DNA from 2 places in the Streptomyces sp. NPDC001532 genome. Region 1 is predicted to be linked to the other one. Evidence: predicted binding sites of a transcription regulator. Region 1 holds the regulator's gene; the other holds the start of a gene.
The links. Region 1 encodes HrcA, which represses chaperone genes, less so after heat shock. Its sites were predicted from a motif close to TTNGCACTCNGNNNNNCNGAGTGCNAA; they were not measured.
Positions count from the first base shown of each region.

Region 1 (7,036 bases):
GGAGGCGATGACGGCGGCCGGGTACGACTGGTACGAGGTCTCCAACTGGGCCACCTCCGAGGCCGGCCGCTGCCTGCACAACGAGCTGTACTGGCGCGGCGCCGACTGGTGGGGCGCGGGCCCCGGCGCGCACAGCCATGTCGGCGGGGTGCGCTGGTGGAACGTCAAGCATCCCGGCGCGTACGCGGCGGCCCTGGCGGAGGGCAGGTCGCCGGGCGCCGGCCGCGAGGTGCTGTCCGACGAGGACCGCCGCGTCGAGCGGATCCTGCTGGAGCTGCGCCTGCGGGAGGGCGTACCGCTGGGCCTGCTCCGCGAGGAGGGCCTGCGGGCCTCCCGCCGGGCCCTGACGGACGGGCTGCTCCAGGAGGGGCCGTACGAGGCGGGCCGCGCGGTGCTGACCCTGCGGGGGCGGCTGCTGGCGGACGCGGTGGTGCGGGACCTGGTGGACTGATCAGCCCTCGGGGGCGGTCACGAAGTCGATCAGCTCCTCGACCCTGCCCAGCAGCGCCGGCTCCAGGTCCTTGTAGGAGTTCACCCGCTTCAGGATCGCCTGCCACACCGCCCCGGTGTTCTCCGGCCAGCCCAGGGCCCGGCAGACGCCGGTCTTCCAGTCCTGGCCGCGCGGGACCGACGGCCAGGCGGGGATGCCGACCGACGCCGGCTTCACCGCCTGCCAGATGTCGATGTACGGGTGGCCGACGACCAGCGCGTGCTCGCTCGTGACGGACTCGGCGATGCGCCACTCCTTCGAGCCGGGCACGAGGTGGTCCACCAGGACGCCCAGCCGCGCGTCCGGGCCCGGCGCGAACTCGGCGACGATCGACACCAGGTCGTCCACGCCCTCCAGGTACTCCACCACCACGCCCTCGACCCGCAGGTCGTCGCCCCAGACCTTCTCCACCAGCTCGGCGTCGTGCCGGCCCTCGACGTAGATCCGGCCGGCGCGGGCGACACGGGCGCGGGCGCCGGGGACGGCGACGGAGCCGGAGGCCGTACGGGCGGGCCGCTGCGGGCCGGAGGACGGCGGCCGCACCAGGGTCACCGCCCGGCCCTCCAGCAGGAACCCGCGCGGCTCCAGCGGGAACACCCGGTGCTTGCCGAAGCGGTCCTCCAGGGTGACCGTGCCCGCCTCGCAGCGGATCACCGCGCCGCAGAACCCGGTCCCCGCCTCCTCGACCACCAGGCCGGGCTCCGCGGGGACCTCGGGGACGGGCTGGGGCTTCTTCCACGGCGGGGTCAGGTCGGAGGAATACTGGCGCATTCGGATGACGATATGGACGGCATCGGGCCCGCTCAGCGCGACACGCCGAAGCGGGCCGCGAGTGCGTCGCGCTGCCGGCGGACGAAGGCCGCGTCCACCACCGCCCCGTGCCCCGGCACGTACCGCGCGTCCTCGCCGCCGAAGGACAGCAGCCGGTCCAGGGCGTCCGGCCAGCGCGACGGCACGGCGTCGGGGCCCGCCTGCGGCTCGCCGGACTCCTCGACCAGGTCGCCGCAGAAGACCACCTCCGGGTCGCCGGGCACGAGGACGACGAGGTCGTGGGCGGTGTGCCCGGGGCCGACGTTGGCCAGCAGCACCTGCTGCCCGTCGCCGAGGTCCAGGGTCCACTCGCCGGAGACGTGGTGGCGGGGTGCGACGAGGGTGTCCGCGGCCTCCGTCGCCGCCGGCTCCGCCAGGCCGTTGCGGATCGCGTCCGCCCGCAGCTCCGCGCGCGCCCGCCGGGACGTCAGCGCGGTCTCCACGCCGACCGCCCCGAACACCTCCGCGCCGGCCAGCGCCGCCGCGCCGAAGACATGGTCGAAGTGCGGATGGGTGAGCGCGAGATGGGTCACACGCCGGCCGGCCAGTTCCTCCGCCTCGGTGCGCAGCCGCGCGCCCTCCGCGAGGCTGGAACCCGCGTCGATCAGCAGCGCCGTACCGTGCCCCAGCACCAGTCCGGCCGTGCAGTCCCAGCCCGGCAGGCGGCAGCGGCCGACGCCGGTCGTGAGCCGTTCCCACCCCAGGTCTTCCCAAGTCACCGTCATACCGCGACGCTAACCGTGACGCCCCCGCGGGTACGAGCCGGCCGGACCGGCCTTGCCCGGGGCGTACCCGACAGCCGTACACTGGGCCGGGTAAGGCTGGCACTCGCATGCGCAGAGTGCCAGGGGGAGCGCCAAGGGGACGTACCGCTGGAGGTGTGCGCGGATGCTCAGTGAACGACGGCTTCAGGTGCTGCGCGCCATCGTCCAGGACTACGTCGGAACCGAGGAGCCGGTCGGCTCCAAGGCGCTCACCGAGCGGCACAGCCTCGGCGTCTCGCCGGCCACGGTCCGCAACGACATGGCCGCCCTGGAGGACGAGGGGTACATCGCCCAGCCGCACACCAGTGCCGGGCGCATCCCCACCGACAAGGGCTACCGGCTCTTCGTCGACAAGCTCGCCGAGGTCAAGCCGCTCACCGCGCCCGAGCGGCGCGCGATCCAGAACTTCCTCGACGGCGCCGTCGACCTCGACGACGTCGTGGCGCGCACGGTACGGCTGCTCGCGCAGCTCACCCGGCAGGTCGCGGTCGTGCAGTATCCGTCGCTGACCCGGTCCACGGTGCGGCATGTGGAGCTGCTGTCGATGGCGCCGGCGCGCGTGATGCTGGTCCTGATCACCGACACCGGCCGGGTCGAGCAGCGGATGATCGACTGCCCGGCGCCGTTCGGCGAGACGTCCCTGGCGGATCTGCGGGCGCGGCTGAACAGCCGGGTCGCCGGCCGCCGCTTCACGGATGTGCCGCAGTTGGTGCAGGATCTGCCCGAGGGCTTCGAACCGGAGGATCGCGGTACCGTCCAGACGGTGCTCGCCACGCTGCTGGAGACGCTGGTCGAGCAGACCGAGGAGCGGCTGATGATCGGCGGTACCGCCAATCTGACCCGCTTCGGGCATGACTTCCCCCTCACCATCCGGCCCGTCCTGGAGGCGCTGGAGGAGCAGGTGGTGCTCCTCAAGCTGCTGGGCGAGGCGAAGGATTCGGGCATGACCGTGCGCATCGGTCACGAGAACGCCCACGAGGGACTCAACTCCACGTCGGTGGTGTCGGTCGGCTACGGTTCGGGCGGCGAGGCAGTCGCCAAGCTCGGCGTGGTCGGACCGACCCGCATGGATTACCCGGGAACGATGGGAGCGGTACGAGCGGTGGCACGGTACGTCGGACAGATCCTGGCGGAGTCGTAAGTGGCCACGGACTATTACGCCGTTCTCGGCGTGCGCCGCGACGCGTCGCAGGAAGAGATCAAGAAGGCCTTCCGGCGGCTCGCCCGCGAGCTGCACCCGGACGTCAACCCCGATCCGAAGACCCAGGAGCGGTTCAAGGAGATCAACGCCGCTTACGAGGTGTTGTCGGACCCGCAGAAGAAGCAGGTCTACGACCTCGGCGGCGACCCGCTGTCGCAGAGCGGCGGCGCGGGTGCCGGCGGCTTCGGCGCGGGCGGCTTCGGGAACTTCTCGGACATCATGGACGCGTTCTTCGGCACGGCGTCGCAGCGCGGACCGCGCTCGCGGACCCGCCGGGGCCAGGACGCGATGATCCGCATCGAGGTCGAGCTGGACGAGGCGGCCTTCGGGACGACCAAGGACATCCAGGTCGACACCGCGATCGTCTGCACCACGTGCAGCGGCGAGGGCGCGGCGCCGGGCACCTCGGCGCAGACCTGTGACATGTGCCGCGGCCGCGGTGAGGTCTCGCAGGTCACCCGGTCCTTCCTGGGCCAGGTCATGACCTCGCGGCCCTGCCCCCAGTGCCAGGGCTTCGGCACGGTCGTGCCGAACCCGTGCCCGGAGTGCGCGGGCGACGGCCGGGTGCGGTCCCGCCGCACGCTGACCGTGAAGATCCCGGCCGGTGTCGACAACGGCACGCGGATCCAGCTCGCCGGCGAGGGCGAGGTCGGTCCGGGCGGAGGCCCCGCGGGCGACCTGTACGTGGAGATCCACGAGCTGCCGCACCCGACCTTCCAGCGGCGCGGCGACGACCTGCACTGCACGGTGACGATCCCGATGACGGCGGCGGCCCTCGGCACCAAGGTGCCGCTGGAGACGCTGGACGGCATGGAGGAGGTCGACATCCGTCCGGGCACCCAGTCCGGTCAGTCGATCCCGCTGCACGGCCGTGGCGTCACCCACCTGCGCGGCGGCGGCCGGGGCGACCTCATCGTGCACGTCGAGGTGCAGACCCCGAACAAGCTCGACCCGGAGCAGGAGCGCCTGCTGCGGGAGCTGGCCAAGCTGCGCGGCGAGGAGCGTCCGACGGGACAGTTCCAGCCGGGTCAGCAGGGACTGTTCTCGCGGCTGAAGGACGCGTTCAACGGCCGCTGAGGCGGCCGGCCCGGCGCTCTCGAAGGGCGCCGGGAGCCTCTCGCGCGGGGTCTGAGCCGCGGTGATGCCTCCGGCACATGCCGGAGGGTGGCCGGATTCGGACTTGATCGGAGGACGTGACAACATGCCGTCATGTCCTCCGCACTGACCGATCTCTTCCCCCATCCGATCGTGCAGGCCCCCATGGCGGGCGGCGTCTCCGTGCCGCGGCTCGCCGCCGCCGTGTCCGAGGCCGGGGGGCTTGGATTTCTGGCCGCCGGGTACAAGACGGCCGACGGCATGTACCAGGAGATCAAGCAGCTGCGGGGGCTGACGGGCCGCCCCTTCGGCGTGAACCTCTTCCTGCCGCAGCCGGAGTACGCGGACCCCGCAGCCGTCGACGTCTACGCCCATCAGCTGGCCGGCGAGGCCGCCTGGTACGAGACCGAGCTGGGCGACCGGGACAGCGGCCGGGACGACGGCTACGACGCCAAGCTCGCGGTGCTGCTGGACAACCCGGTGCCGGTGGTGTCGTTCCACTTCGGCGTCCCCGGCCGGGACGCCCTGGACGCGCTGCGCCGGGCCGGCACCTTCACCCTCGTCACCGCCACCACCGCCGACGAGGCCCGCGCCGTCGAACAGGCCGGCGCCGACGCGGTGATCGTGCAGGGCGTGGAGGCCGGCGGCCACCAGGGCACCCACCGCGACATCCCCGAGAACGACGGCTCCGGCGTCGGACTGCTCTCCCTGATCGCCCAGATCCGCGAGGCGGTCCGGCTGCCCCTCGTCGCCGCGGGTGGCATCATGCGCGGCAGCCAGATCGCCGCCGCCCTCGCCGCGGGCGCGAGCGCCGCCCAGCTCGGCACCGCCTTCCTCGCCACCCCCGAGTCCGGCGCGCAGGCCGTGCACAAGCAGGCGCTGACCAACCCGCTGTTCACGCGCACCGAACTCACCCGCGCCTTCTCCGGCCGGCCCGCGCGCGGACTGGTCAACCGGTTCATGCGCGAGCACGGGCCCTACGCCCCCGCCGCCTACCCGGAGGTCCACCACCTCACCTCGCCGCTGCGCAAGGCCGCCGCCAAGGCCGGCGACGCGCAGGGCATGGCGCTGTGGGCGGGACAGGGCCACCGGATGGCCCGCGAGCTGCCCGCCGGTCAGCTGGTGGAGGTGCTGGCGGCCGAACTGGCGGCGGCGCGGACAGCGTTGTCGGGCGGTGGCGCGCGATGACGGCACCGGTGTTCGTGGTCGAGCACTTCGACGCGGGAGGCGGCGGCCGGTACGTCCTCGACGGCCCCGAGGGACGGCACGCCGTCTCGGTGAAGCGGCTCCAGCCGGGCGAGGACGTCGTCCTCACCGACGGCGCCGGACGCTGGGCGGACTGCGTGGTGCTCGGCACCGAGGGCAAGGACCGGCTGATCGTGCAGCTGGACTCGTACTCCGAGGAGCCGCCGGAGCAGCCCCGGATCACCGTGGTCCAGGCGCTGCCCAAGGGCGACCGCGGGGAAGTCGCCGTGGAGACCATGACCGAGGTCGGCGTCGACGCGATCGTGCCCTGGCAGGCCGCCCGCTGCATCACGCAGTGGAAGGGCGACCGGGGGCTGAAGTCCCTTTCCAAGTGGCGGGCCACCGCCCGCGAGGCCGGCAAGCAGTCCCGCCGGGTCCGCTTCCCCGAGGTCGCGGACACGGCGACGACCAAGCAGGTCGCCGCGCTGCTCGCGAAGGCCGACTTCGCCGCCGTGCTGCACTCCGACTTCGAGCACGGCAGCGAGCCGCTGGCCACCGCCGAACTGCCCGAGCAGGGCGAGATCGTGCTGGTCGTCGGCCCCGAAGGAGGCGTCGCAGCCGACGAGTTGGCGCTGTTCCGGGAGGCCGGCGCGAAGGCGTACGTCCTCGGCCGGAGCGTGCTGCGCACCTCGACCGCCGGCACCGCGGCCACCGCCCTCCTCCTCGGCCGCACGGGCCGCTGGTCCTGACCCGCGGCTGCTACCGCCGGGAGGCCGCCGCGCGTGCGGCGGCGGCCGGCAGCAGATCCCAGCCGTCCAGCTCCCGCGAGGCCTCGGCGGCGGGCAGCAGTCCGCGCCGGACGGCCTCGTCGACGAGCGCGCGCACGCTGCCCGGCTGATTCAGGTTGAGCCCGTTGCCGTGCTCGTCGATCACATGTCCGCCGGGCTGGTAGCCGCCCTCCACCGACCGGCCGGGCCCCTGCCGGAAGACGATCCGTGTCCGCCTTCCGTCCCGGTGCAGACCGAGCACCTCCTCGCACGGTCGTCCGGCGCCGCCGTGCCGGTGCCGGACGGCCCACAGATACGTCGCCGCCTCGTCCACCACGAGCTTCCTCGGACTGCCCTTCTTGCGCATGCCGCCAGGCCAGGAGACCGGGCACCGCGGTGCGTGGCCGTAAGCCCTCTTCCGCGACCGGCGAGGCGGTGGCAGCATGCCCTTCATGGGGGTGTTGAGGCGGGTTCGGGGGCGGTCGGGCGCACGCCGGGCGGTCGCGATGGCGTCGCTGGCGGTGGTGGCCGTGGGCGGGGCCGTGGCGTGTGATCCGGGCGGGCTCAGCGCGGCGACCGTGGCGTACACGACGGACGAGACCGTGACCCGGGAGCTGGAGCGGCAGAAGGCCGACGTGCAATGGCTCAGCTGCACCGCGGACTTCGGGGACGACGGCCGCTCGACGCCCACCGCGAGCGAGGACACCGTCGCCGACGTCGACTG
Region 1 is NZ_JBEPAL010000001.1:113,702-120,737, reverse strand. Features, by position in the region: gene hemW (radical SAM family heme chaperone HemW) at 1-451, shown strand, start outside; gene ABT232_RS00560 (DUF3097 domain-containing protein) at 452-1,261, opposite strand; gene ABT232_RS00555 (MBL fold metallo-hydrolase) at 1,294-2,025, opposite strand; gene hrcA (heat-inducible transcriptional repressor HrcA) at 2,189-3,205, shown strand; gene dnaJ (molecular chaperone DnaJ) at 3,206-4,342, shown strand; gene ABT232_RS00540 (nitronate monooxygenase) at 4,475-5,548, shown strand; gene ABT232_RS00535 (16S rRNA (uracil(1498)-N(3))-methyltransferase) at 5,545-6,294, shown strand; gene ABT232_RS00530 (hypothetical protein) at 6,305-6,679, opposite strand; gene ABT232_RS00525 (hypothetical protein) at 6,819-7,036, shown strand, end outside.

Region 2 (7,036 bases), on a different contig from region 1:
GGACCGGATCTTCCGGGACATGGTCGCGCTCTGCGACGAGATGCCGACGTTCACAGATCTGGACGTGGTGCGGGACGAGCAGTTGTCCACCGGCACGGTGCGGCGGTTCTTCGAGCTGCTGGGCAGGGCCGGGGAGCTGCCGCCGCTGGACGAGGTGATGGCGGAGCACTACCACGACCACGATCCGGCGAACGACCAGGACGTGATCGGGATGGATCACATGCGGCGGCAGCTGCGGGTCTGGCGCGACGGCTTCGACTTCCGGTTCAGCGTGGAGGATCTGATCGCCGAGGGCGACCGGGTGTGCGCGCGGTGGTTCTGGAAGGCGACGCACAAGGGTGAGTTCCTGGGCATCACGGCCACCGGGCGGGAAGTCACCATGAGCGGCACGACCGTCTTCCGCTGCGGCAAGGACGGGAAGATCGTCGAGGGCTGGTGGGAGTACGACCGGATGGGGCTGATGGAGCAGCTGGGGATGTTCGAGGAGCTGGAGCGTTAGCGCCTCAGCGCCTGCGCTCACCCCGACCCGCTCCCGTCGACCCGCGGTGCTTCCGTCGACCCCGGTGCTTCCGTCGACCGCGGTGCTTCATGACCCGCGAGGGGAAACGGGAAGGCCCGGCACCCATCGGGTGCCGGGCCTTCCTGCTGACCGCGGTGTCGCGTCAGTGCGCGTGGCCGTGGCTGTGGCCGTGGCCGGCGGCCTCCGGCTCCTCTTCCTTCTTCTCGACGACCAGGGTCTCGGTCGTGAGCAGCAGGGAGGCGATGGAGGCGGCGTTCTCCAGGGCGGAGCGGGTGACCTTGACCGGGTCGATGACGCCGGCCTTGACCAGGTCGCCGTACTCACCGGTGGCGGCGTTGAAGCCCTGGCCCTTGTCGAGCTCGGCGACCTTGGAGGTGATGACGTAACCCTCCAGGCCGGCGTTCTCGGCGATCCAGCGCAGCGGCTCGACGGCGGCGCGGCGGACGACGGAGACACCGGTGGCCTCGTCGCCGGTCTTGCCGAGGTTGCCCTCCAGGACCTTCACGGCGTGGACCAGAGCGGAGCCACCACCGGAGACGATGCCCTCCTCGACCGCGGCGCGGGTCGCGGAGATGGCGTCCTCCAGACGGTGCTTCTTCTCCTTCAGCTCCACCTCGGTGGCGGCGCCGACCTTGATCACGCACACGCCGCCGGCCAGCTTCGCGAGGCGCTCCTGGAGCTTCTCGCGGTCCCAGTCGGAGTCGGTGTTCTCGATCTCGGCCTTGATCTGCGCGACGCGGCCCTGCACGTCCTCGGACTTGCCGGCACCGTCGACGATGGTGGTGTCGTCCTTGGTGACGGTGACGCGGCGGGCGCTGCCGAGGATGTCCAGACCGACCTGGTCGAGCTTGAGGCCGACCTCCTCGGAGATGACGGTGGCGCCGGTGAGGACGGCCATGTCCTGGAGCATCGCCTTGCGGCGGTCGCCGAAGCCGGGCGCCTTGACGGCGGTGGCGTTGAAGGTGCCGCGGATCTTGTTCACGACGAGGGTGGAGAGCGCCTCGCCCTCGACGTCCTCGGCGATGATCAGCAGCGGCTTGGAGGCGTTCGACTGGATGATCTTCTCCAGCAGCGGCAGGAGGTCCGCGATGGCGGAGATCTTGCCCTGGTGGATGAGGATGTACGGGTCCTCCAGGACCGCTTCCATGCGCTCCTGGTCCGTCACGAAGTACGGGGACAGGTAGCCCTTGTCGAAGGCCATGCCCTCGGTGAAGTCCAGCTCCAGGCCGAAGGTGTTGGACTCCTCGACGGTGATGACACCGTCCTTGCCGACCTTGTCCATCGCCTCGGCGATGAGCTCGCCGACCTGCTGGTCCTGGGCGGACAGCGCGGCGACGGCGGCGATGTCGGACTTCTCGTCGATCGGGCGGGCGGTCGCCAGCAGCTCGTCGGAGACGGCCTTGACCGCGGCGTCGATGCCCTTCTTGAGGGCGGCCGGGGAGGCGCCGGCGGCGACGTTCTTCAGACCCTCGCGCACCAGGGCCTGGGCCAGGACGGTGGCGGTGGTGGTGCCGTCACCAGCGATGTCGTTGGTCTTGGTCGCCACCTCCTTCACCAGCTGGGCGCCCAGGTTCTCGTACGGGTCCTCGACCTCGACCTCGCGGGCGATGGTGACACCGTCGTTGGTGATGGTGGGGGCACCGAACTTCTTGTCGATGACGACGTTGCGGCCCTTGGGGCCGATCGTCACCTTCACCGTGTCGGCAAGCTTGTTGACGCCGCGCTCAAGGGCGCGACGGGCGTCCTCGTCGAACTTCAGGATCTTCGCCATGGCAGCGGGAGCCCTCTCGGAAAGTCAGGGGTAAAGAAACTGCGCCCCGGGCGCCCGGCTTCTTAGGGGTCGCGGGGGGCCAGGGGCGCAGCTGAAGCAAAGTGCCTCGGGTGAAGCCGGTGGGACTACTTCTCGATGATCGCGAGAACGTCGCGGGCCGAGAGGACGAGGTACTCCTCGCCGTTGTACTTCACCTCGGTGCCGCCGTACTTGCTGTAGAGCACGACGTCGCCGACGGAGACGTCGAGCGGAAGACGGTTGCCGTCCTCGAAGCGGCCCGGGCCCACGGCCAGGACGACGCCCTCCTGGGGCTTCTCCTTGGCGGTGTCCGGGATGACCAGGCCAGAGGCGGTGGTCTGCTCGGCGTCGAGCGGCTGGACCACGATGCGGTCCTCGAGCGGCTTGATGGCAACCTTGGAGCTGGTGGTCGTCACGATCCGACCTCCCCCTTCGGAGATCTCACGGGGTTAACTGTCTGAGGTGGCGACCAGGTGGATCCGTCGTCGCGGGTGCCGGACCTGCCCGTCGCGTGTTTGGCACTCTCCAGGGGGGAGTGCCAGACCTGAGACTATGACCGCGATTAGCACTCGGTCAAGCGGAGTGCCAATTGCCGTGCGTCGCGCCCGCGGAGTTCACCTGTGAGCGTGGGTTCTCCTGGGCTCCCGCCCGGCTCTCCTACAGGTAGTGCTCCAGGTTTCCCACCGTCAGGCCCGCCTCCTGGATCCGCCGCAGCAGCCGCACCGTGCGCTCCTTGAGACTCGGCGTCAGGGTCTCCGTCGCCGGGACGGCGATGATGTCGCCGGGGCGCAGTCGGCGGGCGCCGGTGGTGTAGGCGAGGTCGGCGGCGGTCATGGTGGCGCGCCAAAGGACCACCGCGCGCACACCGCAGTCGGCGGCCGCCCGGAGCGTGGTGGCGTCGTAGGTGCCGTACGGCGGCCGGAAGAGGTGGGGGCGCAGGCCGAAGCGGGCCTGGAGCTTGCGCTGCTGGCCGCAGATCTCGGCGCGCTGGCCGGCGTAGGGCAGGCCGCGCAGGGCGGCGTGGTCGAGGGTGTGGTTCTGCAGGCCGGCGCCGACCGAGCGCAGACGGGCGAAGTGGGCGTAGCCGGGGCCGGCGACGCTGTCGGTGAGGAACATGGTGACCGGCAGGCGCAGTTCGCGGACCAGGTCGACGAAGCGGGGGTCCTTCTCGGCGCCGTCGTCGTAGGTGAGGAAGACGACCTTGTCGCGGGTGGCGACGCGGTCGACGACCGGCGGTGGGCCCGGTGCGGGCGGGGCGGGCCGGGCCGGGGGCACGGGCGGTGGGGCCAGCGGTTCGGCGAGGCCCCAGCGCAGGTACGGCGGCGAGGACGGGTCCCGGCGGTCCGGTGCCGAGCCGGGCGCCCCGCGCACTCCCGCCGTGGCGGCGCAGCCGCTCACCAGCAGGAGGAGCAGGGACAGCGCCGCCGCGGCCGTCCGCCGGCCCGGCCTCACAGGTAGTCCTCCAGGCGGGCCACGGCGTACCCCTCGGCGGTGACCTTCTCCAGGAACCGGCGGACCATGTCGGGCATGGTGCCCTGCCAGTCGCCCTTGCCGCGGAAGTGGCTGAGGACGATGTCGCCGCGGCGGATCCGCCGGTCCCACTCGCGGTACTCCCAGCGATCGACGAAGACCTCCTCGTTCCACAGCGGCGCGTACCGCACACCGCAGGTCTTGGCGGCGCGCAGGGTGTCCTGGTTGTAGTTGCCGAAGGGCGGGCGGAAGAGCAGGGGGCGCTTGCCGTAGCGCTCCTCGATGACGTCCTGCATGCCGCAGATCTCGCGCTTCTGCTGCGCGTAGGACAGCCCCGGCAGGTACGGGTGGTGGAGGGTGTGGTTGTTGAGCGGCGCTCCGGCGTCCTGCATCCGCGCGAAGTAGCCGTAGTCCTCCTTCACCAGGTAGTCGCTGAGGAAGGCGGTGTACGGGATCTTCAGCTCGCTCATCATCCGCAGGAACGCCGGGTCCTTCTCGGCGCCGTCGTCGATGGTGAGGAAGACGACCTTGTCCTCGGTGGGGACGGTGGTGAAGACCGGGGGCAGGCCCAGCTCCCGGTGCCGGTCGACTTCGAAGCCGTCGCGGGTGGTGATCCGCGGCTTCTTCGCCGGGGGCGGCGGGGCCTTGAGCGGGACCCGCGTCAGGCCCCAGCGCTTCGCGGCGGCCGCGCGGGCGGCGTGCTCGGCCTGCAACCGGGAGGCGTAGGCGTCGAGCGCGCGGGCCGCGGGCGCCTGGAGGGGCCGCTGCTGGCCGGAGGCGGGTTCGGCCGCCCCGCCGCCGCCCAGGGCGCAGCCGGAGACGAGAGCCGCGGCGGCGAGGGCGACGACGCCGGTACGGAGACCAACCACCCCGCGCTTTTCATTTTGTACGACTTGTCGCATGCTGCCGGATCTTCTCAGCCGCCGGCCCCGCACCCCGGCCGACACCGCCACCGGCGGCACACCGTCCACCGACTGGCCGACAATGAGCCGGTGAACAACCCGGTGAACGACCTGAACGCCCTGCGCACCCCCGAGGGCCGCGCCCTCCTCGACGAGGTGCGCGGCACCGACCCCGCCCGCGAGCTCGCCGTCGCCACCCGGCTGCGCCGCGACCACCCGGCCGAGCTGGTGTCGGCGGCGCTGGGCCAGGCGCGGCTGCGGCAGCGGGCCGTGGCCAAGTTCGGGGCCGCGGACGCCGAGCGGATGTTCTTCACGCCCAACGGGGTGGAGCAGTCGACCCGGGCGAGCGTCGCCGCGTACCGGGCACGGCGGATGCGCGAGCTCGGCGTGACCTCGCTGGCCGACCTGTGCTGCGGGATCGGCGGGGACGCGATCGCGCTGGCGCGGGCCGGGATCCGGGTGCTCGCCGTCGACCGGGACCCGCTGACGGCGGCGGTCGCGCGGGCCAACGCCGAGGCGCTGGGGCTGGCGGAGCTGATCGAGGTGCGGGAGGCGGACGTCACCGAGGTGGACACCGCCGGGCACGACGCCGTGTTCGTCGACCCGGCCCGGCGCGGCGGTGGCCGGGCGGGCGGGCGGATCTTCGACCCGGAGGCCTACTCGCCGCCGCTGTCCTGGGCCGTGGAGACCGCCCGGCGGGCCCCGCACGCCGCCCTCAAGGTGGCTCCCGGCATCCCGCACGAGGTGGTGCCGGAGGCCGCCGAGGCCGAGTGGATCTCGGACGGCGGGGACGTGAAGGAGGCGGTGCTGTGGTTCGGCACCGAGCCCGGACGGGTGCGCGCCACCCTGCTGCCCGGGCCGCGCACCCTGCTCTCGCGCGGCCTGCCGGACCCGGCGGTGCGACCGCTCGGCCGGTACCTCTACGAGCCCGACGGCGCGGTCATCCGGGCGCATCTGGTCGCCGAGGCGGCCGCCGAACTGGACGGCGGGCTCCTCGACGAGACCATCGCGTACATCACGGCCGACGCGCTGCGGCCGACCCCGTACGCCACCGCCTACGAGATCACCGACCGGCTGCCCTTCAACGTCAAGAAGCTGAAGGCACTGCTGCGCGAGCGCCAGGTCGGCGTCCTCACCGTCAAGAAGCGCGGCTCGGCGGTCGAACCGGAGGAGCTGCGCCGCAAGGCCCTGCCCAGACCCCATGGCAAGAACGCCGTGACGGTCTTCCTGACCCGGGTGGCGGGAGCCCCGACGATGCTGCTGGGCCACCCGGCGGCGTAGCCACGTCGGTGATTCGGCAACGCGGCGAGCGCGCGTGCCAGGCGCCGCGGAGCAGGCGGGAATCGTCAGACAGGCCCTAACCGCACTCGCGGGCCCGGCGCTCCAGCAGTTCGCGCTCGCGGGTGTTGCGGGTCAGGGTCGCCGCGCGGGCGAACTCCGCGCGGGCCTCCTCGGTGCGGCCGAGGCGGGCCAGGAGGTCACCGCGGACGCTCGGCAGCAGGTGGTAGTCGCGCAGGGCGGGGGCGAGGGTGTCGACGAGGGCGAGGGCGGGTCCGGGGCCCTCGGTCATGGCGACGGCCACCGCGCGGTTGAGTTCGACGACCGGGGAGGGGGCGCGGGCGGCGAGCAGGGCGTACAGGGCGGCGATGCTGCGCCAGTCGGTCTCCTCGTACGTGTAGGCGCGCGCGTGGCAGGCGGCGATGGCGGCCTGGAGGACGTACGGTCCCGGCGCCCCGCCCGCGGTGGCCTCGGCGCGGGCGAGCGCGGTCACGCCGCGGGCGATGAGCATGCGGTTCCAGCGGCGCCGGTTCTGGTCCCGGAGCAGGACGGGCTCGCCGTGCGGGCCGGTGCGCGCGGCGGTGCGGGACGCCTGGAACTCCAGCAGGGCCGTCAGCCCGTGCACCTCCGGCTCCTTGGGCATCAGCGCGGACAGCACCCGCGCCAGGCGCAGGGCGTCCTCGCACAGGGACGGACGCAGCCAGTCGTCGCCGGCGGTGGCCGCGTACCCCTCGTTGAAGATCAGGTAGATCACGTCGAGGACCGAGCCCAGCCGGGCCTCGCGTTCGGGGCCGTAGGGCACCTCGAAGTCGACGTTGCGCGCGGCGAGGGTCCGCTTGGCGCGCACGATCCGCTGGGCCACCGTCGCCTCCGGGACCAGGAACGCGCGGGCGATCTCCGCCGTGGTCAGCCCGCCGAGCAGCCGCAGGGTGAGGGCGATGCGGGCGTCGGCGGACAGCGCCGGATGGCAGGCGGTGAAGACCAGGCGGAGCAGGTCGTCGTCGATGTCGTCGGGGTCGGCGGGCTCCTGCGGCGGGGCCGTCTCCGTCAGGTCCCGGCCGATCTCGGCGAGCTTGC
Region 2 is NZ_JBEPAL010000006.1:48,984-56,019, forward strand. Features, by position in the region: gene ABT232_RS08130 (ester cyclase) at 1-499, shown strand, start outside; gene groL (chaperonin GroEL) at 663-2,291, opposite strand; gene groES (co-chaperone GroES) at 2,417-2,725, opposite strand; gene ABT232_RS08145 (polysaccharide deacetylase family protein) at 2,967-3,761, opposite strand; gene ABT232_RS08150 (polysaccharide deacetylase family protein) at 3,758-4,681, opposite strand; gene ABT232_RS08155 (class I SAM-dependent methyltransferase) at 4,784-5,962, shown strand; gene ABT232_RS08160 (RNA polymerase sigma factor) at 6,039-7,036, opposite strand, start outside.
Region 2: the regulator HrcA is predicted to act here: its motif matches at 2,872-2,898, upstream of groES (co-chaperone GroES).